4 regions of the Gordonia sp. DT101 genome follow, and region 3 is predicted to be linked to each of the others. Evidence: predicted binding sites of a transcription regulator. Region 3 holds the regulator's gene; each other region holds the start of a gene.

Region 1 (7,659 bases), on a different contig from region 3:
CAGCGTGAACGTGCGGTCGGCGGTTTCGGGATCGAAGGTCGGGGCGGCGTCGAACACGCGCTGCACGGATTGGATCGCACTGACGGCAAGCGGTCTCAGATGAGCTGCCAGCGGCGTGAGCTCGTAGCGATTTCCGGATCGCCTCAGCAGCGGATCGTCGAAGTGCCTGCGCAGTCGTCCCAGGGCGGCACTCGCGCTCGGCTGGCTCACGCCCAGACGTTCCGCGGCTCGCGAGACGTTGCGCTCATCGAGCAGTGCCTCCAATGCGACCAGCAGGTTCAGGTCCAGATTGCGCAGTTGCCGCGTCGTCCCTGCGTGCACACCACTATCACTCATGGCTATATATCTTATCGGCAACTTGGTGTTCCCAAATAGTGACCGGCGCCTCAATGTGGTTGGCACCACACCAACAGGAGTTGCAGCGATGTCACCACTGAACGTTCTCGTCATCGGCGCCGGAGTCGCCGGGACCGCGACCGCGATCCTGCTCGCCGAGCGCGGGATCGACGTCGACCTCGTCGACGTCAAACCCGATGTGTCGGCGCTGGGGTCGGGGATCACGCTGCAGGGCAATGCCTTGCGCGTCTTGCGTGACCTGGGTGTCTGGGACGAGGCCAGGTCACACGGCTACTGCTTTGACACGCTCGGCTTCCGGGCGCCCGACGGAACCCTGCTCGCGGAACTGCCCGATGCTCGCACCGGAGGTGAGGACCTGCCGGCGACCATGGGTATGTACCGGCCGACACTCGCGCGAATTCTGCTCGAGCGTGCCGCGTCCCTCGGAGTGAAGGCGCGGTTCGGGGTCTGCGTCCACGCACTCGATCAGGACGACACCGGCGTGACCGCAACATTCGACGACCAGACGAACGGCCGTTACGGCCTCGTGGTCGGTGCCGATGGTCTCCGGTCCTGGACAAGAGCCCACATCGGGATCGACGTCGAACCCCAGAGCACTGGGATGGGCATCTGGCGGGTCTTCGCGCCGCGGCCGGAATCGGTGACTCGTACCGACCTGACCTACGGGGGCACCTGCTACATCGCCGGATACTGCCCGACGGGTCAGGACACCTTGTACGCCTACCTGGTCGAAGATGCGCAGGACCGCAGTGCGCTGACACCGGACGAGGCCCTCGAGACCATGCGGACGTTGGCCGCCGACTATCACGGACCCTGGGACGACATCCGCGCCGGAATGACCGATACCTCCCGCATCAACTACACCCGCTTCGAATCCCACGTGGTGGACGGCCCATGGCATCGGGGTCGGGTTGTGCTGATCGGCGATGCCGCGCACAGCTGTCCGCCCACCTTGGCTCAAGGTGCGGCACAGGCATTGGAGGATGCCGCGGTGCTGGCCGACGTGGTCGGGAAGCACCACGACCTCGACGATGTCATGTGGCAGGAGTTCACCGACCGCCGGCTCGAGCGCGCCAAGACCGTCGTCGATTCCTCGGTCCAGCTCGGGCGCTGGATGCTCGACCACGAACAGGGCGACGTCCCCGGCCTCATGCACCGGATCGGCGCGATGCTCACCATCCCCGCCTGATTTACTTCTGCTACTGATGATCTGGAGCTCACCATGACCACGGACACCATTCACGACACCGACCCCGACGCACCCTCGCAGTACGCGTTCACCCATCTGCGTCACATCGGCATCGCCGTACCAGACCACGACAAGCAGGTCGAGTTCTACACCCAGAACTGGGGCCTTTCCGAGGTCGGCACCGACGGTGACGTCACCTATCTGGCCGCCGAAGGATCGCCCGAGAAGTACGCGGTACGGGTTCGCCGATCCGCGGACAAGCGTCTCGACCTCATCTCCTTCGGCGCCGCCGACGACCAGGCCGTCGACGATCTCGCGTTGCGCCTGGGACGCTCCGGTGTCGACCTGATCGGTGAACCCGGCACGCTGCAGACACCAGGCGGCGGTTACGGTTTCCGCTTCTTCGACGTCGACGGCAGGACGATCGAGATCTCCGCGGATGTGGCTGTCCGCGAGCACCGCAAGATCGAAGCGGGGGAATCCATCCCGGTGAAACTGTCGCACGTCGTGATCAACACCCCGGACCCCGAGTCGACGGTCGCCTTTTACGAACGCCACTTCGGATTCCGCGTGTCGGACATACTCATGCACCCCCGGATGGGCCGGATGATGTGGTTTCTGCGCACCAACGCGATGCACCACTCGCTCGCCATCGCGCGCGGGCCACACGTCGCGCTGCACCACGCGTCGTTCGAGTTGCGTGGCATCGACGAGTACATGAGAGGTACCGGGCGGTTGCTGCGGTCCGGAACCGAGAAGATCTGGGGCCCCGGCCGACACATGGCCGGCAACAACACCTTCTCCTACTTCCTGGACCCCAACGGGAACACGATGGAGTACACCACCGAACTCGAGATCCTCGATGAGGACACGTGGCATCCGCACCTGCTCGACTTCACCCGGCCCGAGGTTGCCGACCAGTGGGGCACCGCGAATGCGATGAACGAATTCGTCGCGAGCCGGTCCTTCAACGATCCGGACAAGGGACTGTTCGTGGCGCCGCCGGTGTGACGCGACTTCACGACAACTTCGTCAGAGAGAGGACAACAGCATGAGATTCGCGACCGTCACCGTAGACGGCGACACGAGCGCCGCGGTGGTCACCGACGACGCCGTCCACCTCCTCGGTCAGGGCAGGCAGATGCTCGACGTGATCGGGCAGGGTCTCGACGGTGCATTGGCCGAAGGTGCTCGCGCCGTTGCGCGTGGCCGTCGCATCGGCCACTCGGATGTTGCGTTCGAGGCACCGTTGCAGCCGCCCACCATCCGGGACTTCGTCGCGTTCGCCGAGCATGTCGAAGGTGTTCGAGCGTCCATGCAAGAGGTTGGCGGTGTACCTGATGCCTGGTGTGATGCACCGCATTTCTACTTCACCAATCCGTATGTGGTGGTCGGGCCGGACGCCGTTGTCAGCGCCCCGGGTGGCTCCGAACAACTCGACCTCGAGCTCGAGGTGGCTGCGGTCGTCGGTACCACGGGCAGCGACGTCACCGTCGAGGCAGCGGCCGATCTCATCTTCGGCTACACCATCCTGAACGATTGGTCGGCGCGTGACCTGCAGCGACGGGAGATGGAGATCGGACTCGGTCCGGCCAAGGGCAAGGATTTCGCGAACTCGCTCGGCCCGGTCATCGTGACCGCCGACGAGTTCACCGATCACGTCGACGACGACGGGTTTCTGGACCTCGCCTGCACCGTGCGCGTCAACGGCGAGGAGATCGGTTCCGACGTCACCGCCAACATGGGCTGGTCGTTTGCGGCGATGGTGGCTTTTGCCTCGCGGGACAGCGCGGTCCGGCCCGGTGATGTGCTGGGTTCCGGGACCATCGGCAACGGGGGGTGTCTGGCCGAGCTATGGGGTCGCCGCGGCACTCTCGATCCATTGCCTCTGCAGCCCGGTGACGTCGTGGAGCTGACCGTCGAGGTCATCGGAACTCTGCGCAACACCATCGGCTCGCCACGGCCCGCGGGAGTGCCGCTGCCGGTACCACGCACCACAGATCAGCAACGTCGTCGGGCCGAGCACGCCGGACAGCCGCTGACCACGACAAGAGGAATGGCACATGACCGCTGAGACCACCCGGCCATCGTCGACGGTTCTGGATCGAACCGACCCCGAGGGCGCGATCGCCGCTGCGGCGGCTCGGAACTCCAACTGGGGCCGGTGGGGTGAGGACGACGTCCACGGCACCCTCAACCACATCACCGCCGCCGACCGGCTGCGGGCGGCTGGTCTGGTGCGAACCGGGGAAACACTCAGTCTTGCATTGCCGTTCGACATGGACGGTCCGCAGAAGGGGTGGCGACGACGCACCAATCCGGTGCACACCATGCTCGACACCGGCATCGAGGCAGAGGCCGGGATACAGGGCTTCCCGCACGGCCTCGGTGGGGCCGACGACGTGATCGCGATGCCGCTGCAGTGCTCGACGCAGTGGGATGGGCTGGGCCACATCTTCGATCACGGTCGGGCGTGGAACGGCAGGCGATCCGGTCAGGTGGTGACCTCCGAAGGCGATCGGGTCACCGGCATCGAGACCGCAGCCGAGCGCATGGTCGGCCGCGGGGTGCTCCTCGATGTCGGGCGGGCGATCGGCGACGACGGGGAACTACCCGACGGCTTCGCGATCCTGCCCGAGCATCTAGACCGGACCATCGCCGCGCAGGGAGCCGATTCGGCCGTCGGTCGAGCCGACTTCCTGTGCGTGCGCACCGGCCAGCTCACCCGTGCCCTGCGCGACGGATGGGGCGAGTACGCCGGAGGGCCTGCCCCGGGTCTGTCGTTCACCACCGCGGATTGGTTGCGCGAGCACGACATCGCCGGGATCGCCACGGATACGTGGGGATTCGAGGTGCGCCCGAACGAGTTCGACGTCGCGTTCCAGCCTTTGCATCAGGTGGTGATCCCCCATATCGGGCTCTATATCGGCGAGATGTGGAACCTCGACGGACTCGCCGCCGCATGCCGCGCGGACGGTCGTTTCGAGTTCATGCTCGTGGCGCCCCCGTTGCCGATCACCGGCGCCGTCGGGTCGCCGATCAACCCGATGGCCATCAGGTGAGCTCGCCGCACGTCGAGTAGCTCGCAGTCGAGCGGCTCCCCCCCGCTGGTCGACTGGCCGCGAACGAGCGGCCCACCGTTGGTCGAGTAGCCCGCGAACGAGCGGCCCACCCCACCGTTGGTCGAGTAGCCCGCGAGGTACGAGCGAGCGTATCGAGACCACCTCCACAGCAAAATCTTTCACCACCACACCCAGGAGTAGACGATGTTCGAATATTTCACCGGCAAGAATTACGTATGGAACTTCGCGGTGGTCGGCGCGCTCAACAGCGGCGGACGGATCGACGAGGTCGACCGGGCCTGCCGCCCCCTCCTCGACATCGCCAAGGGCAACGAGGACGTCGGCACCGTCGACTTCCTGAACTCATGGACGGCGATGGTCGATCAGCTGGTGTCCGCCGCCGACGACGACGCCAAGAAGGGGCACGCGCGCACAGCCGGGCAGGCGTATGTGCGGGCCGCCAACTACCTGATCACAGCGGAACGTATGCAGCAGGCCGGTACTCCGGAACGGGAGGCGACCTATCAGCGGTGCCTGGACCTGATGGAGCTGTCCTTCGAGCTGAACGACCCGCTGACACGTCGTGTGGCAATCCCCTTCCGCGACACCACTCTCCCCGCATACATCACCAAGCCCGCGACCACCGACGGCCGGCCCACCCCGGTGATGATCCAGTGGAACGGTCTGGACAGCACCAAGGAGCACATGTATGTCTCGGAGCACAACCAGGAGTTGGCCGAGCGCGGTATCGCGACCCTGATGGTCGACACCCCGGGATCGGGTGAGGCACTGCGCAAGCAGGGGCTCACCTCGCAGGTGAACTCCGAGGAATGGGCCGCCGCGTGCGTCGATTTCCTGGAGGCGGACTCCACCATCGACGCCTCGCGGATCGGTATCGTCGGCTGGTCGCTCGGCGGCTATTACGCGCCGCGTGCCGCCGCATTCGAGAAGCGGCTCGCGCTGTGCGTCGCCTGGGGTGCCAACCACAATTGGGGGCAGGTGCAACGCCGCCGTGTCGAGCGCGAGGGAGAGCGCCCGGTGCCGCACTACTGGGATCACGTCATGTGGGTCTGGGGCGAGACCGACCTCGATGCCTTCCTAGAGATGGCCGACGGTATCCACCTCGACGGGGTCGTGGAGAAGATCGACGTCCCCTTTCTGATCGCACACGGCGCCAATGATCGACAGATCCCGGTCGACTTGGCGCGACGTTCATTCGATCAGGCCACCAACAGCCCCAAGCGCGAATTGCGCATCTTCACCGCGGATGAGGGCGGTGCCGAACACATCGGCCTCGATGATCTCGGTCATGTGAGCGACTTCGTCGCGAATTGGGTTGCCGACACGTTTGCCGAACTCGACGCTGCGGAGCGGTGACCGGGTGGGGGCATGCGGCGCGTGAACATTGACTGACTGAAGCTCTTGCGCGGGCGCCTCGAATCCGGTTAGACTTCGAACATCTGTTCGAACGAATCGGATCGGGGGTCCGCCGCATGAGCGAGTCCGACCCTGGTCATGTGGCCATCGATGACGGTGGCGAGGACGTGGATGTGGCGGCGGTGGCCGGCCAGTGGTTGCCGCAGGGCATGTTTCAGCAACATCATCCGCGCAGTCACGACGAACTGCTCGACCGACAGGCCGAATTGGCCACGGCCGCCGCGGCTTCGGTCGGGGATCTGCCCGCCGGTGAGAATGTGGTGGAGCTCTACCGCGAGTTCCATCACCTGCTCGACCGGATCGCCGGCGTCGACACCACCAGCGCCTCGCCCGCCGATCTGGTGGCGGTGGCCGTCGAACACGAACGTGCCGCCCGGCGGATGAGTTCGATCGGACACCGCCGAGTCATGGATGTCTGCGACCGCGACGCCCACACCACCGCCGGCTACCGCTCACTGCACAACTTCATGGCCGAAAAGCTGCGCATCGGCGACCTGCGCCACCGCAAAGAACAGATGGCCGCGGTCTCGCAGATGTACAACCTGCACGGCGAATTACTGGCACCACGCCACCCGCAGACCGCCGCCGCCCTGGCCGAAGGCGCCATCGGACCCGACCACGTCCAAACCATCGTGAACGCCATGGCACGCATCCCGGCCGCGGTGGCACCCGATCTGGTGGAGGCGGCCGAGGCCAGTCTGGCCTACTTCGCTCGCGACTTCTCCCCAAAAACCCTCACCGACCTCGGCGCCCGCATCCTGGGCCACCTCGACCCCGACGGCACCGTGACCGACCAGCATGACCGCGCCCGCCAACGCCGCCTACTACTGAGCAAACAAGACGCCCAACAACTCAGCCGCCTGACCGCCACCCTGGACCCGACCACCCGCGCCATGTTCGACGTCGTCCTCGCCGCCTGGGCCGCCCCCGGCATGAACAACCCCGACGACAAGCAATCACCCACCGGACAACGCGAACACGCCGACCCCGACACCCTCGCCGCCGCCGCCGCCCGCGATGCCCGCACCCCCGAACAACGCAACCACGACGCGTTACGCGCCCTGCTCGACTACATCCTGACAAGCGGTGGACTCGGCGCCAGCCACCGCGGACTACCCCCACACCTGATCATCGCGATCACCGAACAGGAACTGCGCGAACGGGCCGGCCTCGGCCACACCACCACCGGCGCCTCCCTGCCCATCGCCGACATCGTCGAACTCGCCGCCCACGCCGACCTACACCTGGCCGTGTTCGCCGACCACACCCGCGAAATCCTGCACCTGGGCACCGCGAAACGATTCGCCAACCAAGCCCAACGATTCGCGCTCTTCGCCCGCGACGGCGCCCACTGCACCCACCCCGACTGCGACATGCCGTTCAGCCACACCGACATCCACCACGCCGAACAAGACTGGGCCGAAGGCGGCCGCACCGACATCGACGCCCTCGCCGCCGCCTGTCCCACCCACAACCGCATGGTCGGACACAAACCCGGACAATTCACCACCCACATCGTCGCCGACGGACCCGACGCCGGCCGCCCCGCCTGGACCCGCAACACCAACGGCACCGGACCACCCAACCCACCACGCATCAACCGGCGCAACCGCA
Region 2 (7,659 bases), on a different contig from region 3:
GGCGAGCTGGCCGAGGGCCATCTCGAAGAGCTCGGAGTTCCGCGACGACGCGCCCCGGATGTGGTCCATCCCCTCGGCCGACGGGGCCAGGAGACTGACCCGTCCGTCGCGCGGATCGGTGGTGCGCATGACCATCCCGTGTCGTTCGAGCGAGGCCACCACCCGGGACATCGTCGGTGCGGCGACGCCCTCCCGTTCGGCCAGTTCGGTCGCCCGGATCGGCGCGTTCTGGGCAATTGTCCACAATGCAGACATCTGACCTGCGGAAAGTTCTCCGCCGCCGGACCTGGCGCGGATCGCACGCCCTATCCGGATGAGGTCACGATGGATGGTGGCGGCGTCGCTCAGGGTTGCGGCAGACGACAGGCCGACCACTGCGCCCTCGCCCATAGACAGACTTCCCTCCGCGGACAACTTGCTTCGTAAAGCTAAATGAAAATTACTTAGCCAGACTAAAGTAGTTCTCCGCGTGAGCACGCATCGAGACGGTGTGAGTTGGGCTACATCTACGCCGAAAAGACGGGCAAATCAGCTCAATTCGGACAATTTTGGGGTATTGGGACCGGTCGCCGGGGCGGGGAGACGTGAACAGTGGGTGACAATCGCGGCGGGCGACGGGCCGCTGCCCAAACCCGGTCGTAGCGTGGGGCGATGGCCGGGGACGATGACGAACGCAGACAGATCAACGAGGTCCGGACTCGATTGACGGAGGCCTACGCGGCCCACCCGTCGGACGATGTGGCCGGCGCCGTCGAGGCGGCATACCGGCATTTCGACGGTAAGCGTGTTCGTGATTTCGTGCCGTTGCTGGTCGAGCGGCGGGCCAATCAGGAACTGGGCGGATCGGCCGTCATGGCAGATCCGGCGAAGGTTCCGCCGCATCTCGGCGAGCAGTGATCGTCGACAGGCCGTATTGCGTCTCCAGGAGCCGGATGAGGGCGCGCGCCTCGTAGAGTTCACTGCGCCGACGGTTAGCGCTCGACGGATGCATCGAGGTCGATTCCAGCTCGGCGACGATCCTGTCGGTCACTCGTTCGAGATCTGCGATCAAGGACCGGGCCTGGGCCTGAGACGGATCCTCTGCACCAACGGTCACCGGGGGATCGTAAGGCACGGATGGTTTCGGCCGCTCATCGTCCCGAGCGCTCGCCGGTGACGAACACATGTTGCGACTCCATATTCCGAGTGTGCACCCGCGTAGGATTCTGCGAAACCTTGTCGGGGTGGTCGACCGGGCATTCGTCATCGAGGAGAGCAGCTCGTGGGTAAGAAGAAGTCCAAGAAGAAGTCACACGCCAAGAAGAATGCGATCCGCGACGCCGCGTCGGCACCAGAGCGCACCAGGGTTCTCGAATCAGATTCGGCACCAGCGTCTCCGATGAAGAACAAGGAGTTCCGGGAGTTGGTGAAGCCGCTCCACGCCGAACTCGTCGCCATGCAGGAGTGGGTGCGCGCGACCGGCGCCAAGGTCTGCGTGATCTTCGAGGGGCGGGACACCGCGGGCAAGGGGGGCGTCATCAAGGCGATCACCGAGCGCGTCAGCCCCCGGGTGTTCCGAGTCGTGGCGTTGCCGACCCCCACCGAGCGTGAGAAGTCCCAGATGTTCCTGCAGCGGTACGTGCCGCATCTCCCGGCGGCGGGCGAGGTGGTGATCTTCGACCGCAGTTGGTACAACCGTGCCGGCGTGGAGCGGGTGATGGGTTTCTGCACGGAGGAACAGTCCACGCAGTTCCTCGCCGACGTCCCCGAGTTCGAGCGTGCCGTGGTCCGGTCCGGGGTTCTGCTGATCAAGTACTGGCTCGAGGTCAGCGAAGATGAGCAGACCCTTCGTCTGCAGAGCCGGATCGACGATCCGCGCAAGTACTGGAAACTGTCGCCGATGGACGTGAAGTCGTATACGCACTGGGACGAATACTCGAAAGCTCGCGACGACATGTTCCGCTACAGCGACACCGGTTGGGCGCCATGGTATGTCGCGAACACCGACGACAAGAAGCGTGGACGCCTCAACATCATCGGCCACTTGCTCGACCAGGTGCCGTACACGCCTCTCGCTGCGCCGGATATCGAACTCCCCGAACGGGTCCGCAGCGGGTACACGAGTCCTCATCTGGCCGTGACCGAGGTTCCGGTGCGGTACTGAGCAAGGGGGTCTCGGCTTCTAGTCGTCAGCCTCCTTGATTCGGCGTTTGCGGTTGCGTTCGCGTTCCTGCTGTCTGCGGGCGTGTTTGGCTGACACCCGACTCTGCGAACGAGTAGGTGGTATCGGCGCACTTTCTGCGGTGCGCGGCGGTGCCTGAGCGGGCGCGGCGAATCGGATCCGTCGCAGCCCGGGGAACAGGACGTCGAGATGTTCGGGATCGCCCGGGATGATCAGACCTTCGGGCGTGGTGAACTCGATGCGCAGGCGGCCGGTGTAGTCGCGGTACTGATCGTCGACCCAATCGCCGAACGTCTTGAGCAGGTGCCCGAAGCGGTCTTTGGCGTTCAGATTGTCCGGGGCCGTCTGACCGCCACGCATCGGATGGCGGTGGTCGTATTCGACGACGTGGTCGAGGTCGGCGTCGAATGACGACACCGAGGAGCCGGGGATCACGCTGTAGCCGTCACGAATCCGCACGAACAGATCCAGTGCTGACGACGGCCGGTACGGATCCGATGGCAGATGCGCCGGCAGCGTGATGGTGCCGTCCGGGTTCGGCTGCGTACCAGGCGGTACGAGAGGTAGGACCACCGCATCGGGACGCGCGACCAGATCGCGGACGTGGTCGTCGGAGATGACGCCGTGCCCGGCGAGGAACCCGGCATTGTCGGCGGTACCGGCGACGGTGGATTCGTCGGCGATGACGTGGATGATCACCTTGCTGTCGACCTGCGGCATCGCTGCCGGTTCGGGGATCTGTGCACTGCACTCGGGGTGGCTGCACTGGCATTCGAACGCAGTCCCGGTCATCAACGCGAATGCCGCGTCCGAGGCACGCTGCAGTTTCGTACGTCCATCGAATTCACAGGCGGTCGCCGCGAGTGCCTTGACCGCGGCCATCGCGATCCGCGCGTTCTCTGCCGCCATCGTCGCGGTGAACTTCGAGGTACCGTCCTTGCCGTCGTGTACCCACACCCCGCGGGCATCGAGCGCACGTTTGCGATGCTCACGTACCCCGTCCGGGTCGTGGCGGAACACTATCCGATCGACCATGTCCTGCACGCGTTCGCGGGACCACGCACCGTCGTGCAGATCCAGCGCGGCGGCGATCTCTGCGTCGACCGCCACGGCGTACTCATGACCCTCAACCAGATCGGTGCGGGAGATGACCGTGGCGACCAATTCGGCCGAGATCCGCCCGTCCCGGAGTCGTTCGGCGATCTGCGGCAACCGATCCCGTAGGGCGAGAGCTTGATTGATGACCTTTTCCGCGGCCTGCTGAGAGATGCTCAACGCCATCGCGATCCGCGCGGCACAGTCGGCGAAGCTGTCCTTGAGGAACAGCGCATGCGGGTCCGGGGTGGTGCCGACGATGCGGGCATGCAGTTCGGCTGCGGTCTGGTACTTCTGCCACGCCAGAAAAGACTGACCGCGCTGCAGGGAGACGAAGGAGCCAACCAGGTCGTTGGTGTCCGCGTCGTGGATCTCCTCAGCAGGCACCCCACCGGTGAACATTGGTGCCACATCGGGCCACGGCGAGGGGACACCCCACCACGACGACAGTGACCACGCCGAACCCGACACCGAGAACACCTTTCGCACGAAGAAACCAGGGAACACAGGACCGTTCCCACATATCTCTTCGAACATCAGCCACTCCGGTGGGGGCCGACCTCGGGTTCATCAACAACTGATCCTGCTGATGACTACTCTACGAAACCGGTCTGACAAGAATCGTTCGTGAGCCTCGTCCGCGGGCGTGCACCCCGGTGTCAGGCGATGAACTGTGGCGGGCCACCTGGTCTACCCATCTGGAACACTGTGTCATTCGACGAGGAGGACCCATGCGCACGTTGGTGGTCACGCAGAACGTCACGCTGGACGGGTCGATCGAGATGTTGGAATCCTGGTTCGATCCGAGCGACACGACCCCGGATCTGATCGAGGAGTCGCACCGTCAGGACGCCGAAGCCGATGCGTTGTTGGTCGGCAGACAGACTTTCGAGGACTTCCGCAGCTACTGGCCGCACCAGGACGACGACCAGACCGGCGTCACCGACTATCTGAACACGGTGAAAAAGTACGTGGTGACGTCGACGATGACCGATCCCGACTGGGCGAACTCGACGATCATCCCCGGCGATTCGATGGCCGAGGGCGTCGCTGCGTTGAAGGAGCAGGACGGCAAGGACATCGTCGTGACCGGCAGCATCACGCTGACCCACGCGCTGATCGGTGCAGGGTTCGTCGATGAATATCGGCTGTTCGTGTATCCCAGCGTGCAGGGGCGCGGCCGGCGGCTGTTCCCGGACGGATACGAGGTACCGACCTTGGCGCTTGTCGACGCGAAGTCGTTCGGCAACGGTGTCGCGATGCTCAGGTACGCGGCCGGGTGACCGCGGCTTTCACGGCCGCCCGCTACATCGCGCGCTGAAGAGCCCCGTCGGCCTGGAGGTCGGCAATCGACGGATAGCCGTTGATCGCCATCAGCAGGTCGGCCTCGGCCAGGATCGACCGGAGGTGATGGACCAGTCCGTCCTCGCCGCCGACGGCCAGCGCGTAGGCATAGGAGCGGCCGATGCCGACCGCGGTGGCACCGAGTGCGAGGGCGAGGACGACGTCGCTGCCGTTGCGCACCCCCGAATCGAACAAGACGGGTGTGTCACCTGCCGCGGCCACCACATCGGGGAGGTGCTGCAGTGCCGAAAGTCCACCATTGGCTTGGCGCCCACCGTGATTCGAGCAGTAGATGGCGTCGGCGCCGACGTCGATGGCGCGGCGGACGTCGTCGGGATGGCAGATCCCCTTCGGTATGACAGGCAGATCGGTGACCTCACGGATCCAGGCCAGATCGTCCCAGCTGACCGGCTGGCCGAAGTTCACGGCCCACTGCAGGACGGCCGATGGCAGGTCCTCGTCCGGACTCTTGGCGAGCTTGCCGAGGAAGTTGGGGTCGGTGAAGTAGTTGGAGATACACATGCCGCGGAGTTGCGGAAAGTTGGAGGTATTGAGATCCCGCGGGCGCCAGCCTGGTGTCCAGGTGTCCAGGGTGACGGCGATTCCTTTGTATCCGGCCTGTTCCGCACGTTGGATGAAACTCAGTGCGAGGTCACGATCCTTGGGCATGTAGAGCTGGAAGAATCCCGGCGTCTCCTGGTGGATCGCGCCGGTCTCCTCGATCGGGTCCATGGACAGCGTGGACTGCACGGCCGGAACCCCGGTGCGCTCGGCGGCTCGCGCGACGGCGAGATCGCCATGGAAGTCCTGGGCACAGATCCCGATCACCCCGATCGGCGCCATGAAGACCGGCGACGGCAGTGTGGCCCCGAACAATTCGACTGACAGGTCGCGTTCGGTCGCCCCGACGCCCATTCGGGGCACGATGCCCCATTTCTCGAACGCGTCGACGTTCGCGCGCTGGGTCCGCTCGTTCCCGCAGCCACCTGCCACGTACGACCAGATCCAGGACGGCAGCACCTCCTGCGCCTTGCGCTCGAGCGACTCGGAGTCCACCGGGTAGCGGGGTAGCACTCCTTGCGTACCGGCCAGGTAGATCTCCAGTTGGAAAGCCCCGTAGTCCGGTGTCATGTCAGTGTCTCCCTTGTGTCGATGCGCCATCCGTGACGAATGTACGACATCGCTACCGGACGACTTGCCGGTTACAAGGTCAGGCGGCGGCTGTCACCTTTTTCCGGCGGTACAGCACAGCTGCTGCGCCCGCGGTCGCGGCGGCGAGTGCGGCCACCCCTACCCGGTCACGCTCGAGTCGATGTCCCATCTTGCTGTCCAGGGAGTAGCGGCCCGGGCCGGTCAGTGCCAGCGTTGCCGATGCGATGCCCAGGATCGCCGGGTACTCCAACCCGCCGTTCTGCGCGAAGAAGCCGTTCGGCCGGTGCACGTCGGCGGCCGCGATCATGGCTGCGGCTCCGGCCGCCGAGGCGACCCGGGTACCCGCGCCCAACGCGACCAGACCGCCGGCAGCTTCGCTGACCCCGGCGGTGACCGCGGACAGCTTGGCCGGCTTGAAGCCCATCTGATCCATGCCGGATGCGGTCGCCTCGATGCCCGGCCCGCCGAACCAGCCGGTGAGTTTCTGCGCGCCATGGGCGAACAACGTCGCTCCCACCGCGGTGCGCAGCGTCAGCAGCCCCAGATCGAGCGCCTTCGCTCGCGATGAAACATCAGTAGACATCGTGTCGTTCCTCCATGCATTGTGGCGTCCAGCTAAAGCGAACTCTAGTCCGCTTAGCTGAGAGGTCACTCAGGTGGCTTACGCGGCTCCGACGAACGGCTGCAAGGTCATCGAGCTGCGAATGATTGATCTCGCTCTGTTCTGGGTATGACTCTCAAGTCCCTTGCCATCGAAGGAGCGGAACCGTGGATACTGCAATCTGGGTCATCATCGCCATCGTCGTCGTGGCCATCCTGCTCGTGGCATTGGTGTTGTTCCTGCGACAGCGCAGACAACACCGGCGGATCGAGGCGCAGGACATTCGGCAGAACGCCACCGCGCAGGTGTCGGAGGTGCGCCACCGTGAAGCAGTCGCCGAGGAGTCCGACGCGCTGGCACGCAAGGCCAAGGCCGAAGCCGACCAAAAGGCTGCTGAGGCCAAGCGTCTCAGCGAGCATGCGAACACCCATCAGGAGCGTGCCTCCGAGTCCCGGCAAGAGGTGGACAGCGAGTTCGCCCGCGCCGACAAGCTCGACCCCGACGTCGGGCGGGACGGAATCCGTCGCGAGCCGCAGCCCCACGAGCAGGGTGACCGGCCGCCGCGCCACGGGCAAGGCCCCGGGGGCCAGGGTTACGATCCCCGAGCCAAGCCGTGAACAGGATGTTGCGAACAACGGGCGCGAGCTCGTCGACAGCTACCTGATGTTGCGCTACGGACGGCCTCCTGTGGTGACCGTGGCGAAACAGTGGTCGGCGTCGACGAAGGCTTCCAGGCCGGCCAGATGTACCGGGCTCGCGTGTGATGCGAGAACGCCTTGCATGATTCCCAGGTGAACGGCACAGGTGACCCCGGGGTGGTCTCTTGCGAGTTCGAGAAACGGGCAGCGATTCAACCGAATCCCACTGTCTGTTGCCTCCGGGGCGAACCCGAAATCGCCGAGAACAACCAGGAGGTCGGCGATCGGGTCGACGCCGTGCGGGGCGCATTGCTCGCCCCAGATGCGCCCGGCCTGCTCGGCACACCGTTCGGCATCCGGTACCGATGCGAGCGCCTCGGTCAGGACCTCGGCGAGGAGCTCATAGTTCCGAGGACCAGACGGATCCATCGCCGCCTTCGGACGATAAAGCAGTCTGGGTCGGCCTGGTCCTCGGTGCTGAGCGGTCTCGGAATCGACAAGGCCGTCAGCGACGAGTGAACGAAGGTGAAATCTGACGGTCGTCTGGGGTATCCCGGTCGCGTCTGCCAGTTCGGCAACAGTCATCGGTGACCTGGCCGAGCGCACGATCTCGAGAATGGCGGTCCGCACAGACGTCAACCCTCGGTCTTCTGTGCAGGCAATGTCGA
Region 3 (7,659 bases):
GCCCGAGGCGGGCAGGGCGTTGCGCTCGACGATCTGATCGATGACCGACTGGCGCGGCAGATCCGGCGCCACCCGATCGGCGATCGAGCTCAGGGAGTCGCCCTGCCGCACATGCACCACCTCGGTGCCCACCGGTTGCGGGGCGACGGACGCGGCGTAGTTCGTCCCCACGATGGCGACGACCCAGACGAGCGCGGCCAGTGCACCCCCGACCAGCACCGCCAGTGCGGCCGCACGACGGCGGGCATAGACCCGCCGATCGTCCGCCGGTGCCGCACACCGGGTGCCGACGATCGTCGTGCCCGGGTTATAACGCCCGGCCGGACGTCGGTCGGCCGGACGGGTCGGCTCGACCCTGGCGGCGCGCCGGGGACGCGTGCCGACGCCCGACGTGACCGGCCGTCGCGGCGCGCCCGTCGGTGTCTCGCGGGACCGGGTCCCGCTGCTCGGCAGATCGCGCACGAGCGTCTCGCGGGTCGACGCCTCACGGGTCAAGGTGGCTGTGCTCATCGTGTCCTCCTGGGATCCGAATCGGCCGTCCCCTCGATCACATGTTCGATGGAACGCATGTTCGATTTGTAGCACGATGCCCCGACAAAGTCTCGACACGCGTCGAACAAATGTTTGAACCTGTCGGCGGGTTCGGTTAACCTCGGCCGTGAGACACGCGATCGACCAGCAATTTTGCGAGACGAACCCGATTCGGCGACAGCCGACGATGCAACAGCCGACAGGAAGGACTCAGCGATGAGCGACAAGGCCGGCGGGCGGCGCGGAGCCTCCCGCGCGATCCACGAGAGCGTAGACGCCCCCGACGAGTCGTCCGATCCGGCACCCGTCGTCGCCGACCCCGAGTTCGCGGAGACAGCCCTCACCGCACGCCAGCGCGGGGTCCTGGAGTTCATCCGCCAGTCCGTGCGGGAGCGTGGCTATCCGCCCAGTATCCGCGAGATCGGCGACGCGGTCGGACTGACCTCGACGTCATCGGTGGCGCATCAGCTCCGCACCCTGGAACGCAAGGGATTGCTCAAGCGCGATCACAACCGGCCGCGTGCGGTGAACATCCAGGACGGCGACCACACCCCGCCGGGCGGTGCCGCTGCCGGACTCGCCGACGGTCAGGAGCTGCCCACGCCGACCTTCGTGCCCGTCCTCGGTCGGATCGCCGCCGGCGGACCGATCCTGGCGGAGCAGGCCGTCGAGGACGTGTTCCCGCTCCCGCGAGAACTGGTCGGTGAGGGATCGCTGTTCCTGCTGCGCGTCGTCGGCGAGTCGATGATCGACGCCGCCATCTGCGACGGCGACTGGGTGGTGGTCCGGCAACAGAACGTCGCAGACAACGGCGACATCGTCGCAGCAATGATCGACGGCGAGGCGACCGTGAAGACGTTCAAGCGCAAGGACGGTCACGTCTGGCTGATGCCGCACAACGAGCTCTTCGATCCCATCCCCGGCGACGAGGCCGCGATCCTCGGCAAGGTCGTCACGGTGATGCGGCGCGTGTGAGGGTCGCCTGAGGGTCAGCCGTCGAGCGCCGCCGACGCGACCGCACGGGCCTCGGCGGGACCGGCGGTCGTCAGCACCGCTTGTGCGGCAGACCGGCATTGGTCGAGAGTCACCTCCGCGAGGCGTGCGCCGACCGGGGCAGCCGCGGCGGGCGCCGCGGACAACGAACTGACACCCATGCCGACGAGCACACACGCCAGCAACGGATCGGCGGCCGCCTCACCGCACACCCCGACCGGCTTGTCCGCCGCCTGACCGGCGCGGGCGACCATGTCGATCAGCGCGAGCGCGGCCGGCTGCCACGGATCCGTCAGCGTGGCGAGTTCGGCCGACATCCGATCGGCGGCCATCGTGTACTGCGTCAGATCGTTGGTGCCGATCGAGACGAAGTCGACCTCCGCCAGGATCGCCGCAGCCAGGATCGCGGCAGCCGGCACCTCGACCATCACCCCCGCGACCAACCCACGGCGACGCACCTCGCCCGCGAATTCCGCTGCCTCGGAAGGCGATGCGATCATCGGGGCCATCACCCACGGCGTGGCTCCGCCCTCCTGCGCGGCGGCCGCGATCGCATCGAGCTGCACCGCGCGGATATCGGGATGGTCGATGGCGATGCGATTGCCCCGGACGCCCAGCGCCGGATTGGCCTCATTCAGTTGGGTCACGAATTTCAGCGGCTTGTCCGACCCGGCGTCGAGCGTCCGGATCACCACTTTCTGATCGGCGAACGCGTCGATCACCTCGCGGTACAGCGTCGTCTGCTCGGCGATCGTCGGCGCCTCGGCGCGATCGAGGAACGCCAGCTCCGTGCGGAACAGCCCGACCCCCTCGACCGGATAGCCGGATGCGGTCCGTGCCGACGCCCCGTCGGCGACGTTCGCGAGCACCGAGACCCGATGTCCGTCCGCGGTCGCCCCAGGGCCCGTCCACGACGCCACCGCAGCAGCTTTGCGGCGGCTCTCGTCGACACCGGCGAGCGCCTTCGCCTCGTCGGGTTCGATCTCCAGAGTGCCCGCCGTACCGTCGACGAGCACTCTGGTGCCGACGGCCACGGTCGCGAGCCGGCCGACTGCGACAACGCACGGAATCCCCAACTGACGGGCGATGATCGCCGTGTGACTCGTCGGACCTCCGAGACGGGTGACCAACGCGATGATCAGTGTCGGATCGAGTCCGGCAGTATCCGCCGGGGCGAGGTCGTCGGCGAGCAGCACCGACGGCACGGGCGGTTCCGGTACGCCGGGCTCGGGTACCCCGAGCAACTCGGCGACAACCCGATCCCGGACGTCGTTGAGATCGGTGACCCGTTCGGCCATCAGTCCGCCGAGCTTGGTGAACATCGCGGCGAACTGTTCGGTCGCGGCCACCGCCGCGGCCGGCGCGGGGGTGCCGGTGGCGATCAATGCCGACGCCGCACCGACCCAACCACGGTCCTCGGCCAGACCCGCGGTCGCCACGAGCACCTCCGACGCCGCGCCCGAGGCATGCGAGGCCCGCTCCCGGAGCCGTCCCGCCACCGCCGCGGCGGCGTCGCTGAAGCGCTTGGTCTCGACATCACGCTCGTCCTCGGCGACGGCAGCCTCCGCCGCGCTCGGGTCGTATTCCGGACGAGCGCCCGGCCAGATCGCCGGTCCGAAGGCCTTACCCGCCACCACCGGCGTCCCCTGCAGAACCTGTGTCTGTGTCACCGAAGTCCCTATCCGTCCGTCGGTCCGCGAGCCGTTCCGGCCCAGGACTTACCGGCCTGTCTCGAACAGCGGGTCCTGTGGGTAATGAGCCCGCACTGAAGGTTATGTGATTCAAGTTACAAGAAAACCTTGACTTGTCAACATAAACAGGCGTAAACACAGATATATCAACAGACAAATCCACAGATTCCAACAGACGAGGACTTCCGTGTACGCCGAAGAACGTCAGCAGGCGATCGCCGATCAGGTGCGGGCCAACGGCCGCGCATCCGTCGCCGCGTTGGCCACGCTGTTCGACGTGACCAGTGAGACGGTCCGTCGGGACCTCGCGACCCTCGAACGCGCAGGACATCTCCAGCGGGTACACGGCGGTGCGGTTCGGCCGGGCTCCACACCGGTGTTCGGTGAGCTGGGCATCGACGAACGACAGATGACCCACACGCATGAAAAGGTCGCCATCGGCCGAGCGGCGATCCGGTTCCTCCCACCGGACGGTGGTTCTGTCTTCTTCGACGCCGGCACCACCACCTTCCAGGCCGCCCTCGCCCTGCCACGTGACCGCCGTCTGACCCTGATCACCCACAGCATCCCCATCGCCGCGGCGCTGGCCGGCCACCACTCGTCGGACCTCCATGTCCTGGGCGGCCGTGTCCGCGGACTCACACAGGCGACCGTGGGCTCCGAGACGGTGGCGGCCCTGGAGCGACTACGCATCTCGACGGCCTTCGTCGGTGCGAACGGGATCAGCGAGTCACACGGACTCTCCACACCCGATCCGGACGAGGCCGCCATCAAGGCAGCGATCGTCAGGGTTGCCAATCGCGTAGTGGTGCTTTCCGATTCATCAAAGATCGATCGCGAGGACCTGTCCTCGTTCGCCGATCTCGCAGATATCGACGTGCTGGTCACCGACGCCGGGATCGACCCGGCCACCTCCGCGGCCCTGTCGGTCCGCGGAATCGATGTCGTGATCGCGTGACCGAGAGGACCCCATGACACGACCATCAGCGGATCCGGTGATCGTTACTGTCACCGCCAACCCGAGCCTCGACCGGACCCTCGAGCTAGCCGCACCGCTCAGTCGCGGAGAGGTGCAGCGCGCGACATCGGTGCGTGCCGAACCCGGCGGCAAGGGCGTCAACGTCGCGCGGGTGGTGTCCGAGGCAGGTCTGTCGACCCTTGCCCTCCTGCCCGCGCGGACCAGCGACCCGCTGCTCACAGCGCTCGACACGGTCGGCCTCCCCTATCTCGCGCTGCCGATCGACGGCGACGTCCGGTCCAACGTCACGGTCGCCGACCCCGACGGCACGACCACCAAGATCAATGCACCCGGCTTCCGCCTCGACCCCGCCGAGGCACATGCCCTCGTCGATCTCGTCGTCGAGAATGCGCGCGGCGCGAGCTGGGTGGCACTGTGCGGGTCACTGCCGCCGGGGCCGTCCGACAACTGGTACCGAACCGTCATCGACGAGCTCGACGGACAGCAGTGCCGCGTCGCGGTGGACACCTCCGGCGGCCCGCTGTCGGCGACCGTCCGGGGTCGGGTGGACCTGTTGAAGCCCAACGACGAGGAACTGGCCGAGGCCACCGGCGCGGATCCCGCACGTCTCGTCGCCGCGACGTCACGAGGTGACTACGAGCCACTGCTCGCCGCGGCGCGCACCCTCGTGGACCGGACCGGGGCCGCCGTCCTCGCCACCCTCGGCGCCACCGGGGCGATCCTGGTCACCGACACCGGAAACTGGTTTGCCACACCACCACCGATCGTGCCCCGCAGCACCGTCGGCGCCGGTGACTCGGCACTCGCCGGCTATCTGCTCGCCGAGACCCGCGGCGCAGCGGAACCGGATCGGCTCCGCTCGGCGGTCGCCTATGGCTCGGCCGCCACCGCTCTCGCCGGCACTCAGCCGCCTGCACCGGGTCAGCTCGATCTCGCCGGGGTGACGGTCACCGACCTCTCCGGAGCCGCCCGGGTCGGATGACACTCGACGATCGCATGCACGGGCTCGTTCCCGCCGAACGGCCTGCCACCATCCAGCCTCCACGAACACGACGACCGCACATCCCGATGTAGAAGGAAATCCGATGTCCGAACAGATCATCACGACGCAGACGGTGAGTCTCGACGTCGACGCGGGCGCCGACCCGGCTGCCGTGATCGGCTATCTCGCCGAAGCACTCCAGGCCGCAGGCCGCACCACCGATGCCGCCGATCTCACCCGTGGAGCGCTCGCCCGTGAGGCGAAGTCCGCGACCGGACTGCCCGGTGGTATCGCGATCCCGCACGCCCGCGCCGAGTCGGTCACCGAGGCCAGTCTCGCGATGGCGCGGCTGTCCGCCAAGGTCGACTTCGGGGCACCCGACGGCCCGGCAGACCTCGTGTTCCTCATCGCCGCGCCATCCGGCGGCGCGTCCGAACACATGAAGCTGCTGAGCTCCCTGGCACGTTCACTGGTCCGCCCCGATTTCGTCGCGTCACTTCGCGAAGCCGAGAGCGATGACCGTGTGGTGCAACTCGTCGATCAGGCGATCAATCCCGCACCCGCACAACCGGTGGCATCCACTGCCGCGGCCACCGGCGCGGCCACCGCACCAGCGGCCGGCGCCTCGCCCCCGACACCCGAGCCTGCCGGCCCCGAGCGCAAGTCGATCGTCGCGATCACTGCGTGTCCGACCGGGATCGCGCACACCTACATGGCGGCAGATGCCCTCAAGTACGCGGCCGAACGCGCCGACATCGACTTCCACGTGGAGACTCAGGGGTCCTCGGCGACAATCGCATTCGATCCGCAGGTGATCGCGAACGCGGACGCAGTCATCTTCGCCACCGACGTCGGGGTGAAGGGCAAAGAACGTTTCCACGGCAAGCCTGTCATCTCCTCCGGAGTCAAGCGGGCGATCAACGAGCCCGACGAAATGATCGCCGAAGCGGTTGCAGCCTCGGATAATCCGAACGCCGCAGTGGTGGCGGGCTCCGGCGACGGCGTCCCGGACAGCACAGCGGAAGCCGGCGGCGTCGGATTCGGCAAACAGGTCCAGCAGGCACTGATGACCGGCGTCAGCTACATGATCCCGTTCGTCGCCGCCGGCGGTCTACTCATGGCTCTCGCCTTCCTCCCGTTCCTCGGCGGCTACGAGATCGCGAACTCGACACTCGACACGTCCGGTGCGCTCAATGACGGACAGTTCATCGCGCTGAACAACAGTCTGTGGGATCTGCCGGCAGGCGGCCTCGGCCAATACATCGGCGCGGTGTTGTTCGCCGTCGGTGGTCTCGCCATGAGCATGCTGGTCCCGGTCCTGGCCGGCTACATCTCGTTCGCCATCGCCGATCGACCCGGTATCGCACCCGGTTTCGTCGCGGGACTGGTGTCGGTCGCCGTCGGTGCCAGTTTCATCGGTGGTCTGGTCGGCGGTCTCATCGCCGGTGTCGCCTGTTTCTGGATCGCCCGACTCCCGTTGCCGCAGTGGGCGCGAGGGCTGATGCCGGTGGTGATCATCCCGCTGCTGGGCAGCTTGATCATCGGCGTCCTCCTGTACATGCTGCTCGGCAAGCCGCTCGCGTGGGTCACCGATCAGATGACCGACGGCCTCAACAGCATGTCCGGCGGCTCGGCGATCATCCTGGGCATCGTGCTCGGCCTGATGATGTGCTTCGACCTCGGCGGCCCGGTCAACAAGGCGGCGTATCTGTTCGCCACCGCGGGCCTCGCGATCGGCGGCAATGCACAGCTGGAGATCATGGCCGCGGTGATGTGCGCAGGCATGGTCCCGCCGCTGGCGCTGGCCCTGGCCACCGTGCTGCGCCCGAAGCTGTTCACCGAGCCGGAGCGTGAGAACGGCAAGGCCGCATGGCTGCTCGGTGCATCGTTCATCTCCGAGGGCGCGATCCCGTTCGCGGCGACCGACCCGTTCCGCGTGATCCCGTCGATGATGGCCGGCGGCGCACTGTCCGGTGCGCTGATCATGGCGTTCGGAGTCACCCAGCGCGCTCCGCACGGCGGCATCTTCGTGTTCTTCACGATGAACCACTGGGTCCTCTTCCTGGTGGCGCTGGCCGCCGGAACGGCGTTGTCCGCGTTCCTCGTCGTCGCGGCCAAGCAATGGAATACGGCCCGGAAAGAGGCGACGACCGTACCCGAACTGGAGACCGTCGCAGCCTGAGCTGATCGGCCAAGCCGTACCACGTCGTCGCGAAACGCGTGCACAATCGTCGTCAGCGACACTATTCAGACATCACCACCAAATGAGTGAGGAGACACCCACATGCCCAGCACCACCGTCGCCGTCGGCTCCGCCGTCGGACTGCACGCCCGCCCCGCGACGATCATCGCCGAGGCGGTCGCGGACGCCGGCACCGCGGTCACCATCGGCCTCGAGGGCGGAGACCCGGTGGATGCCGGTTCGGCTCTGATGATCATGACGCTCGGCGCCGAGAAGGGCACCAACGTCGTGGTCACCGCCG
Region 4 (7,659 bases), on a different contig from region 3:
GAGATGCGACCCCAGATCGTCGGCATGTACACCGATCTGCCCGCTTCGGCGCCACGGGACGGTCTGTCGGCGCACGCGACGATCGACACCCGTTATGTCAGCACGCCGTCGGCGCTGAAGCTGGCGGTCATCGTCATCGGCATCATCATGACGATCCTGTCGCTGATCGCCCTCGGCATTCTCGATCGCCGGGATGGCCGGGGACACAAGCGGTTCCTGCCGACAGGGTGGTTCACGATCCGTGGCCCCGACGTCGCCGTGTTCCTCATCCTGGCCTTTTGGTGGTTCGCCGGGGCCAACACCTCCGACGACGGGTACAACTTCACCGTCGGCCGGATCACCGGAGATGCGGGCTACGCGGACAACTACTTCCGTTACTTCGGCGTGCCGCAGGACCCGTTCGGCTGGCACTTCCAGGTCATCGCCGCGATGACCCACGTGAGCCTCGCCGCACCGTGGATGCGCCTGCCCGCCTTCTTGCTCGGCTTGCTCGGCTGGTGGCTCATCAGCCGCGAGGTGATCCCGCGCCTCGGTCGCGCGGTCCGCAACAGCACGCCTGCGGTGTGGTCGGCCGCCTTTGTCTTCCTCGCCATCTGGCTGCCCTACAACAACGGTCTGCGCCCGGAGCCCGCCGAAGCCGTCGGCGCGCTCCTGACGTGGTGCTGTGTGGAGCGGGCGATCGCGACCCGCCGGATGCTGCCCTACGCCATCGCCGTCGTGGTGGCGGCCTTCACGCTCGCACTCGCACCCGGCGGCCTGATGGCCGTCGCCGCACTCCTCGCCGGCATCCGTCCGGTGGTCAAGACGCTGGTGACGCGACGCAAGCGCGACGGCCTGCTGCCCATGCTCGCCCCGGTCCTCGCGGCAGGTACGGCGGTGCTCTATCAGATCTTCTACGACCAACCGTTGATGCCGCTGATCGTCGGCAACAAGGTCGCCACCGACGTGGGCCCGACGCTGGAATGGTGGCAGGAACCCGTCCGGTACTACTACCTCATCCTGCCCACCGCCGACGGCACGCTCGCACGCCGGTTCGGCGTGCTGGTCATGATCCTCTGCCTGGTGGTGGTGCTGCTCCGCCTGTTGCGTCGCGTTCATCCGAACGGGGTTGCCCGAGCACCGATCTGGCGTCTCATCGCGGTGATCCTGGGCACCATGTTCTTGATCGCGTTCACCCCCACCAAGTGGACCCATCACTTCGGCGTCTACGCGGGGATCGCGGCCGGCCTGGCCGCCGCCGCGGGCGCGATGATGGCCCCGGCCATCTTGCGGTCACGACGCAACCGGACCTTCTTCGCCGCCGCGGTCCTGGCGGTGACTGCGATCTCGTTCGCCGGCACCAACGGCTGGTGGTTCGTCGGCAGCTACGGCATCCCCTGGTGGGACCGGCCACCGTCGATCGCCGGGATCAAGCTGGGCTGGTTGATCCTGGTGGTCGCGGTGATCACCGCGCTCGCGGGCCTGTGGTTCCATTTCCGCGACGACTACGTCGACGACAAGACCCGGACACGTGGCGGTGACAGCTGGCCGTCGAAGCTGAAGTTCTCACCCCTGCCGGTGATCTCGGGCCTCGTCGTGATCTTCATGGTGTTGTCGTTCGCCAAGGGCGGGTACGAGCAGCGCGACAGTTGGTCCTGGATGAAGTCGAACGCGCGGGCGATGACGGGCAACGAGTGCGCTCTCGCGAACGACGTCCTGGTGGAACAGGATCCGAACACCGGCCTGTTGTCACCGGCACCGGTCGACGGCGCTGCTGCGCCGAACATCTCGGCGGCACTGGCGGGTTCCGGCAACGGCAGGCCCGATCCGGACGGCTTCACACCGAACGGCGTGCCGAACCGACTGTCCATCGATTCGACCGAGGAGCAGGACTCGGCGACCTCGACGGCGCAGAACACCGCCCAGTCGGGCGCGGGCTCCGACGAATCCACGCAGACCACCGAATCCGCACAGGGCGGAACCGAAGGCGGGCAGGGAGCGCGCGGCGTCAACGGTTCGACCGTGCGACTCCCGTTCGGACTCGACCCGGCGAACACCCCCGTACTCGGCTCGTATGGCTCCCAGAGCGGGACCGGGTCGCTGACCACCGACTGGTATTCGCTTCCCGAGCGCAACGCGAACGCGCCGCTGCTCACCATCGCGGCGGCCGGATCAGTGCAGGCCGTCGACGGGTTGGGCGTGCAGCACAGCGGCCAGCAGGTCACCGTCCAGTTCGGCCGGACCGGGGCCGACGGTCGTGTCACACCGGTCGGCGTGATGTCGCCCATCGACATCGGCGAGGTGCCCACCTGGCGGAACCTGCGGTATCCGCTCGCCGACGCCCCGCCGCGTGCCGACGTGGTGCGGGTGGAGGTGCGTGACACCGCCGGTGCGCCGTCGGAGTGGGTGGCGATCACGCCGCCTCGGGTGACCGAACTGCGCACCCTCAACGACGTCGTCGGGACCACCGACCCCGTGTTCATCGACTGGCTGCCCGGCATGGTCTTCCCGTGCCAGCAGCCGATGAAGGTGCGCGACGGTGTCCTCGAGGTGCCGAAGTGGCGGATCATGCCCGACGCCGAGGCCACCCGGAAGAACAGCCAGACGTGGATGTCCGGCAAGGCAGGCGGTCCGCTGGGCATCACCGAGGCCATGCTGACCCCGACGTTGCTGCCGACCTATCTCCGCAACAACTGGGGGCGGGATTGGGGTGGCCTGCAGAGGTTCACCGAGATCGATCCGGCACCACCTGCACAACTCGAGCTGGGGACCGCGCGGCATTCCGGGCTCTACAATCCCGCACCCATGCGTTCGAGCGGGTACTGATCACGGTCGAGTAGCCGCGTAAACCAGCGCCAACCCTCGCCGGTCGAGTAGCCCGCGAGAACCAGCGCCAACCCCTCGCCGGTCGAATAGACCACGACAAACGAACACCAACCCCCGCTGGTCGAGTAGACCGCGAGGAACGAGCGGACGTATCGAGACCACTCCACACCAGGGATCTCGATACGCAGGCTCGCTCCGCTCACCGGCTACTCGACCAGCGGCGGGGCCCACCGGCTACTCGGTCGGCGAGGGTCAAGTCGATCAGCGAGGCAGCGGCTCACGCCGAATCCGCACTCCGGCCGGACTCCGGCGTTAACCTGACGGCATGGATCGTGGCCCGGACACGTACCAGCACGCGCACGTCGCCGACGTCAGGCCCGCGCGGGGGCGGCGTCGTGTCCGACGGACCGGCGACCTGGTCACCGGGCTCGGCCCGACGATCGCCGGGGCCAACGTGATCATGCAACTGGCGAATCCGAAGGTCGGCCACGGTGTGGTGGAGAGTCGTGTCGACTCCGGTAGCGCGGTGAAGCATCCGATCAAACGCAGCCGGACCACCGGGACCTTCCTGGCAGTCGCACTGATGGGGGACGACGAGGACCGGGCTTTTGTCGGCACCGAGCTGAGACGAATCCACGACCTCGTCTACTCGACAGCAGAGAGCCCCGTCCACTACAGCGCCAACGACTCCCGACTCCAGCTCTGGGTGGCGGTGTGCTTGGTGAAGTACTTCCTCGATCAGTACGAACTCCTCCACGGGCCACTGACTCCAGCCGAGAAAGATCGGGTCGTCGACGATTCCCGGTGGCTCGGCACCACCCTCAACGTGACCGCGGAGCAGTGGCCGGAAAGCTACGCAGACCTACAGGAGTATTGGCGCGGTCAGCTCGACGACATGACCATCGACCCACCGGTACGCGCACTGCTGCAACAACTCTCGGATCTATCATTCCTGGAGGAGCGGATCGGACCGGCGGGCACGATGGCGCACAAGGTACTCGGCCGCCCCATGAGTTACCTCATCAGAGCGGGACTGCCGCCCGAGTTCCGCACCATGATGCACTGGCGATGGAGTCCCGAGGACGAAGCGGCCTACGACCGAACCCTGCGGGTCGCCCGCCTGGTCGAGCCGGCGACCGGGCGGGTCGCGCGAGGTCTGCTGCAGGCGTACCTCTACGACATGCGTCTCCGGCGGCGGTTGGGGATCAAGGTCTTCTGAGTCGGCGTGCCCACTAAGGCAATCGTTTCCTTTCTTGCAGGAATGCCGCTGTGGCAGTTGAGTTGAGCCATGACCGTCGATCACGAACATCAGCACCGCGGCGAACCGCACACCGGTTCCCTGGCGAATCGGTTGAACTGGCTGCGCGCAGGTGTCCTCGGCGCCAACGACGGGATCGTCTCCACAGCAGGCATCGTGGTAGGCGTGGCGGCCGCCACTGCGGCCCGTGCACCGATCTTCACCGCAGGCATTGCCGGACTCGCTGCGGGTGCCGTCTCGATGGCGCTGGGCGAATACGTCTCGGTCAGCACCCAGCGCGACACCGAGCGAACGTTGCTGGCAAAGGAACAACGGGAACTGCTCGAACAACCGCAGGCCGAGTTCGACGAACTCGTGGGCCTCTACGAGGCAAAGGGACTCACGCACGAGACCGCGTGCCGGGTGGCTCGGGAGCTCAGTGACCACGACGCCTTCGAGGCGCACGCCGACGTGGAGCTCGGCATTGATCCGGACGAGTTGACCAACCCCTGGCAGGCCGCCCTCTCGTCGGCGGTGTCGTTCACTGCCGGGGCGCTGCTCCCCCTGATCGCCATTCTCGCGCCGCCGGTCTCATGGCGAATCCCGGTGACGTTCATCGCCGTGATCGTCGCCCTTGCGCTCACCGGTGCCATCGGTGCGACACTCGGCGGTTCCCGTCCGTGGCGGCCGATGCTGCGCGTGGTGATCGGCGGTGCGCTCGCGATGATCGTCACCTTCGCCATCGGCCGGCTGGTCGGGCACACGGTGGCGTGATCGCGGCTCCACATGTGTGAACGTACCCGTTACCGCAGGGGCCGAAACTGTCGGAAGCGAGCGGTAGTCTAAGGGGTTCTGGCCAGCTCAAATTGACGAGTTTCTTTGCGGCACTGAATAATTGCTTGACTCGAACGTATGTGCGAGTATGCTGGATGGCATGGGGGAGATCAGCTCGATCATTGCTTGTGCGCGTGAGGTCACGGTCGCCGATGCGGCGTCGGGGCGGCAGGTGTTCGACGCTACGAAGGCGTTGATGGAACTGCGTAACGTTGTCGATCACCGGCTGGCGATCCACGCCGCGGCGCTCGACCGGTTGGGCGTGGCACAACAGTCCGGCGGCACAACGCGCAACCTGCTGATCGAGATGGGTGCCGCACCCGGCGTCGCGTCACGCTGGTTGCGGATCGGTACAGCACTGACAGCCTTGCAACGGCTGCCGGGCTACGCCGACGATGGCGTGTTCTCCGGTGAGCATGTCGATGCGATGGTGGCCGGGTTGGCGCACATCGTGCGTCGGGCCGCCGACGGGCTCTGCGATGAGGAACGCCTCGAACACGAGCAGGCGTTGATTGCCCAAGCACTGTCCGGAGCCACACCCACAGCGATCGAACAGGTCGCGCGGGGACGCGGCAACCAGGTCGCCGAGGAAACCGGTGGCGTGCCCGCCGGTGAGGACCGCCGACTCAACGAATTCAACGTCGTCCCGACCACGGATGGGCGAGTGAAAGTCTCTGGTGACCTCGACATCGTGATCGGCGAGAAAATCACCGCCGCCATCGACTCACTCACCCCGGCGCGACCCGAACCCGACGGCTCCCCCGACGCCCGCACCCCCGGTCAGCAACGCGCCGACGCACTCGAACAGATCCTCGACGCCGCCGCCTGCGCGAACACACCATTCATGACCGCCCCGAAAACCCACATCAACCTCACCATCCCCGTCGACACCCCCGACCTCGCGTCACTGCCATGGCTCGGCCCGCTATCACAGGCGACCGCGAAGATGCTGGCGTGTGATGCCGGCATCACCGAGATCATCATCGACGGCAACCGGGCACCACTGGACATGGGCTTTGAACAACGCCTGTTCACATCCCACCAACGCAAAGCCATCATCGCTCGCGACCAGTGCTGCATCAAATGCGGGGCACCAGCCTCCTGGGCACACATCCACCACATGACCCACTGGATCGACGGCGGACCCACCGACCTCGACAACGGCTGCCTGCTCTGTCCGTCCTGCCACGCCCAGGTCCACGCCCACGGCTGGGACATCGCCCTCGGCATCGACCGCCACCCCTGGCTGATCCCACCGAGCGCCGTTGACCCGCACCGAAAACCATTGCCCGCCTACCACCGACGCACCATGCACCTCGACAACATCGCCGCCTGAGGTCTCGATACGCCTCCTCACCACGTTCGTCAGCTACCCGACCAGCGGACCGGGAAGTTACGCACACCAGCGCAGCACATTTCGGGAAGAACATTCACCGTGCACCCGACCACCATCGGGACCGCACACGAACCTTGACAACTCAACAGTGTGAGGGCATCTCGGCAGGAGCCCCGTTGCCCCTGGCCTGTGTGACACAGTCTCCGGGGCAACGTGGCTCCCGATCACGATGCGCGATTCAGACCCAGCGCGGCCGCGGACCGGTCGAGACTGTGCGCCGCGGCCTCCCGGTTCCAGTCCGTACGGTCGAGATCCGGGATCGCCTCCGCCACCACAGTTTTCCAGCTCGTCTCCCATTCGTCCGGGAAGCACCGACGGAGTAGGTCCACCATGATGGGGACCGCCGTCGACGCGCCCGGCGAGGCGCCGAGCAGCCCGGAGATGGAGCGATCAGCACTCACGACGAGCTCTGTCCCGTGCCGGAGCACGCCGATCCGCCGACTGTCCGGTGTCACGAGTTGGGCGCGTTGACCGGCCGGGATCAGCTCCCACTCGTCGGACCGCGCGGACGGAAGGAACTTCTGCAACTGCGCGAACCGCCGCCTGGGACCGGCGACGAGTTCCGTGAGCAGGAAGCGGATCAGTGACAGGTTGTGCAGACATGCAGCCAGCAGGACATGCACATTGCGCCACCGCAGCGTGGTGAAGAAGTCGATGAAGCTGCCCTGCTTGAGGAGCTTGGTACTGAACGTCGCGTATGGCCCGAACAGCAGGTACTCGTCGTGGTCGACGATGCGTTTGTCCAGATGCGGCACGGACATCGGTGGCGCACCGACCGCGGCCTGTCCGTAGACCTTGGCGTCATGCCGGGCGACCACGGACGGTGTCGCGCAACGGTAGAACGCGGCGCCGACGGGCAATACCGCGTAGCCGTCGATCTCGGGGATGCCCGTGCGTTGGAGCAGTCGCAGGGCGAACCCTCCGGCACCGACGAACACATGCTGCGCTTGCACAGTGAACCGCTCTCGCCGTCGCGTCTGCCGGCCGGTCACCCGCCAACTGCGGTCCGGGTTCTGGCGGAGGGCTCGCACGTCGTGATCCAGAAGCACCGCCCCGCCCCGCTCGACGATGATGCGCGTCAGGGCCTTGGTCAAGGCGCCGAAATCGATATCGGTGCCACGCGGGTGACGCGTTGCGGCGATCGGTTCACCTACTTCACGTCCTTCCATGACCAGCGGCGCCCACGCGCCGATCTCCTCCCGGTCCTCCGAGTACTCCATCTCCGCGAAGAGCGGGTCGGCAACCAGGGTCTGGAAGCGGCGACGCAGATAGTCGACATCGCGACGGCCGAACACGATGTCCATGTGTGGCGTCGTCGTGATGAAATCGTGTGGATCCTCGAGGAGCCCCTCGTTCGCGAGGTACGCCCACCACTGTCTGCTGAGAT

Evidence for each region. Region 3 encodes LexA, which represses DNA repair genes until DNA is damaged. Its sites were predicted from a motif close to CGAACANNTGTTCG; they were not measured.
Region 1: the regulator LexA is predicted to act here: its motif matches at 6,062-6,075, upstream of ACLQ3I_RS21500 (DUF222 domain-containing protein).
Region 2: the regulator LexA is predicted to act here: its motif matches at 3,775-3,788, upstream of ACLQ3I_RS07240 (DUF222 domain-containing protein).
Region 4: the regulator LexA is predicted to act here: its motif matches at 4,948-4,961, upstream of ACLQ3I_RS04005 (DUF222 domain-containing protein).

What each region holds. Positions count from the first base shown of each region.
Region 1 covers NZ_JBNCLX010000007.1:78,813-86,471, forward strand. Annotated here, with positions in the region: gene ACLQ3I_RS21470 (LysR family transcriptional regulator) at 1-336, opposite strand, end outside; gene ACLQ3I_RS21475 (FAD-dependent oxidoreductase) at 335-1,546, shown strand; gene ACLQ3I_RS21480 (VOC family protein) at 1,580-2,557, shown strand; gene ACLQ3I_RS21485 (fumarylacetoacetate hydrolase family protein) at 2,598-3,620, shown strand; gene ACLQ3I_RS21490 (cyclase family protein) at 3,610-4,608, shown strand; gene ACLQ3I_RS21495 (alpha/beta hydrolase family protein) at 4,813-5,985, shown strand; gene ACLQ3I_RS21500 (DUF222 domain-containing protein) at 6,102-7,659, shown strand, end outside.
Region 2 covers NZ_JBNCLX010000002.1:160,234-167,892, forward strand. Annotated here, with positions in the region: gene ACLQ3I_RS07225 (MarR family winged helix-turn-helix transcriptional regulator) at 1-390, opposite strand, end outside; gene ACLQ3I_RS07230 (three-helix bundle dimerization domain-containing protein) at 652-897, shown strand; gene ppk2 (polyphosphate kinase 2) at 1,379-2,143, shown strand; gene ACLQ3I_RS07240 (DUF222 domain-containing protein) at 2,162-3,745, opposite strand; gene ACLQ3I_RS07245 (dihydrofolate reductase family protein) at 3,988-4,539, shown strand; gene ACLQ3I_RS07250 (alpha-hydroxy-acid oxidizing protein) at 4,562-5,731, opposite strand; gene ACLQ3I_RS07255 (DoxX family protein) at 5,811-6,335, opposite strand; gene ACLQ3I_RS07260 (hypothetical protein) at 6,521-6,970, shown strand; gene ACLQ3I_RS07265 (hypothetical protein) at 7,025-7,420, opposite strand; partial or broken gene ACLQ3I_RS07270 (helix-turn-helix domain-containing protein) at 7,493-7,621, opposite strand; gene fdxA (ferredoxin) at 7,627-7,659, opposite strand, start outside.
Region 3 covers NZ_JBNCLX010000006.1:179,941-187,599, forward strand. Annotated here, with positions in the region: gene ACLQ3I_RS20165 (LysM peptidoglycan-binding domain-containing protein) at 1-510, opposite strand, end outside; gene lexA (transcriptional repressor LexA) at 748-1,506, shown strand; gene ACLQ3I_RS20175 (putative PEP-binding protein) at 1,521-3,194, opposite strand; gene ACLQ3I_RS20180 (DeoR/GlpR family DNA-binding transcription regulator) at 3,403-4,173, shown strand; gene ACLQ3I_RS20185 (1-phosphofructokinase family hexose kinase) at 4,211-5,176, shown strand; gene ACLQ3I_RS20190 (PTS fructose transporter subunit IIABC) at 5,280-7,358, shown strand; gene ACLQ3I_RS20195 (HPr family phosphocarrier protein) at 7,461-7,659, shown strand, end outside.
Region 4 covers NZ_JBNCLX010000001.1:806,518-814,176, forward strand. Annotated here, with positions in the region: gene ACLQ3I_RS03985 (arabinosyltransferase domain-containing protein) at 1-2,805, shown strand, start outside; gene ACLQ3I_RS03990 (hypothetical protein) at 2,769-3,008, opposite strand; gene ACLQ3I_RS03995 (oxygenase MpaB family protein) at 3,131-4,024, shown strand; gene ACLQ3I_RS04000 (VIT1/CCC1 transporter family protein) at 4,094-4,816, shown strand; gene ACLQ3I_RS04005 (DUF222 domain-containing protein) at 4,977-6,212, shown strand; gene mqo (malate dehydrogenase (quinone)) at 6,437-7,659, opposite strand, start outside.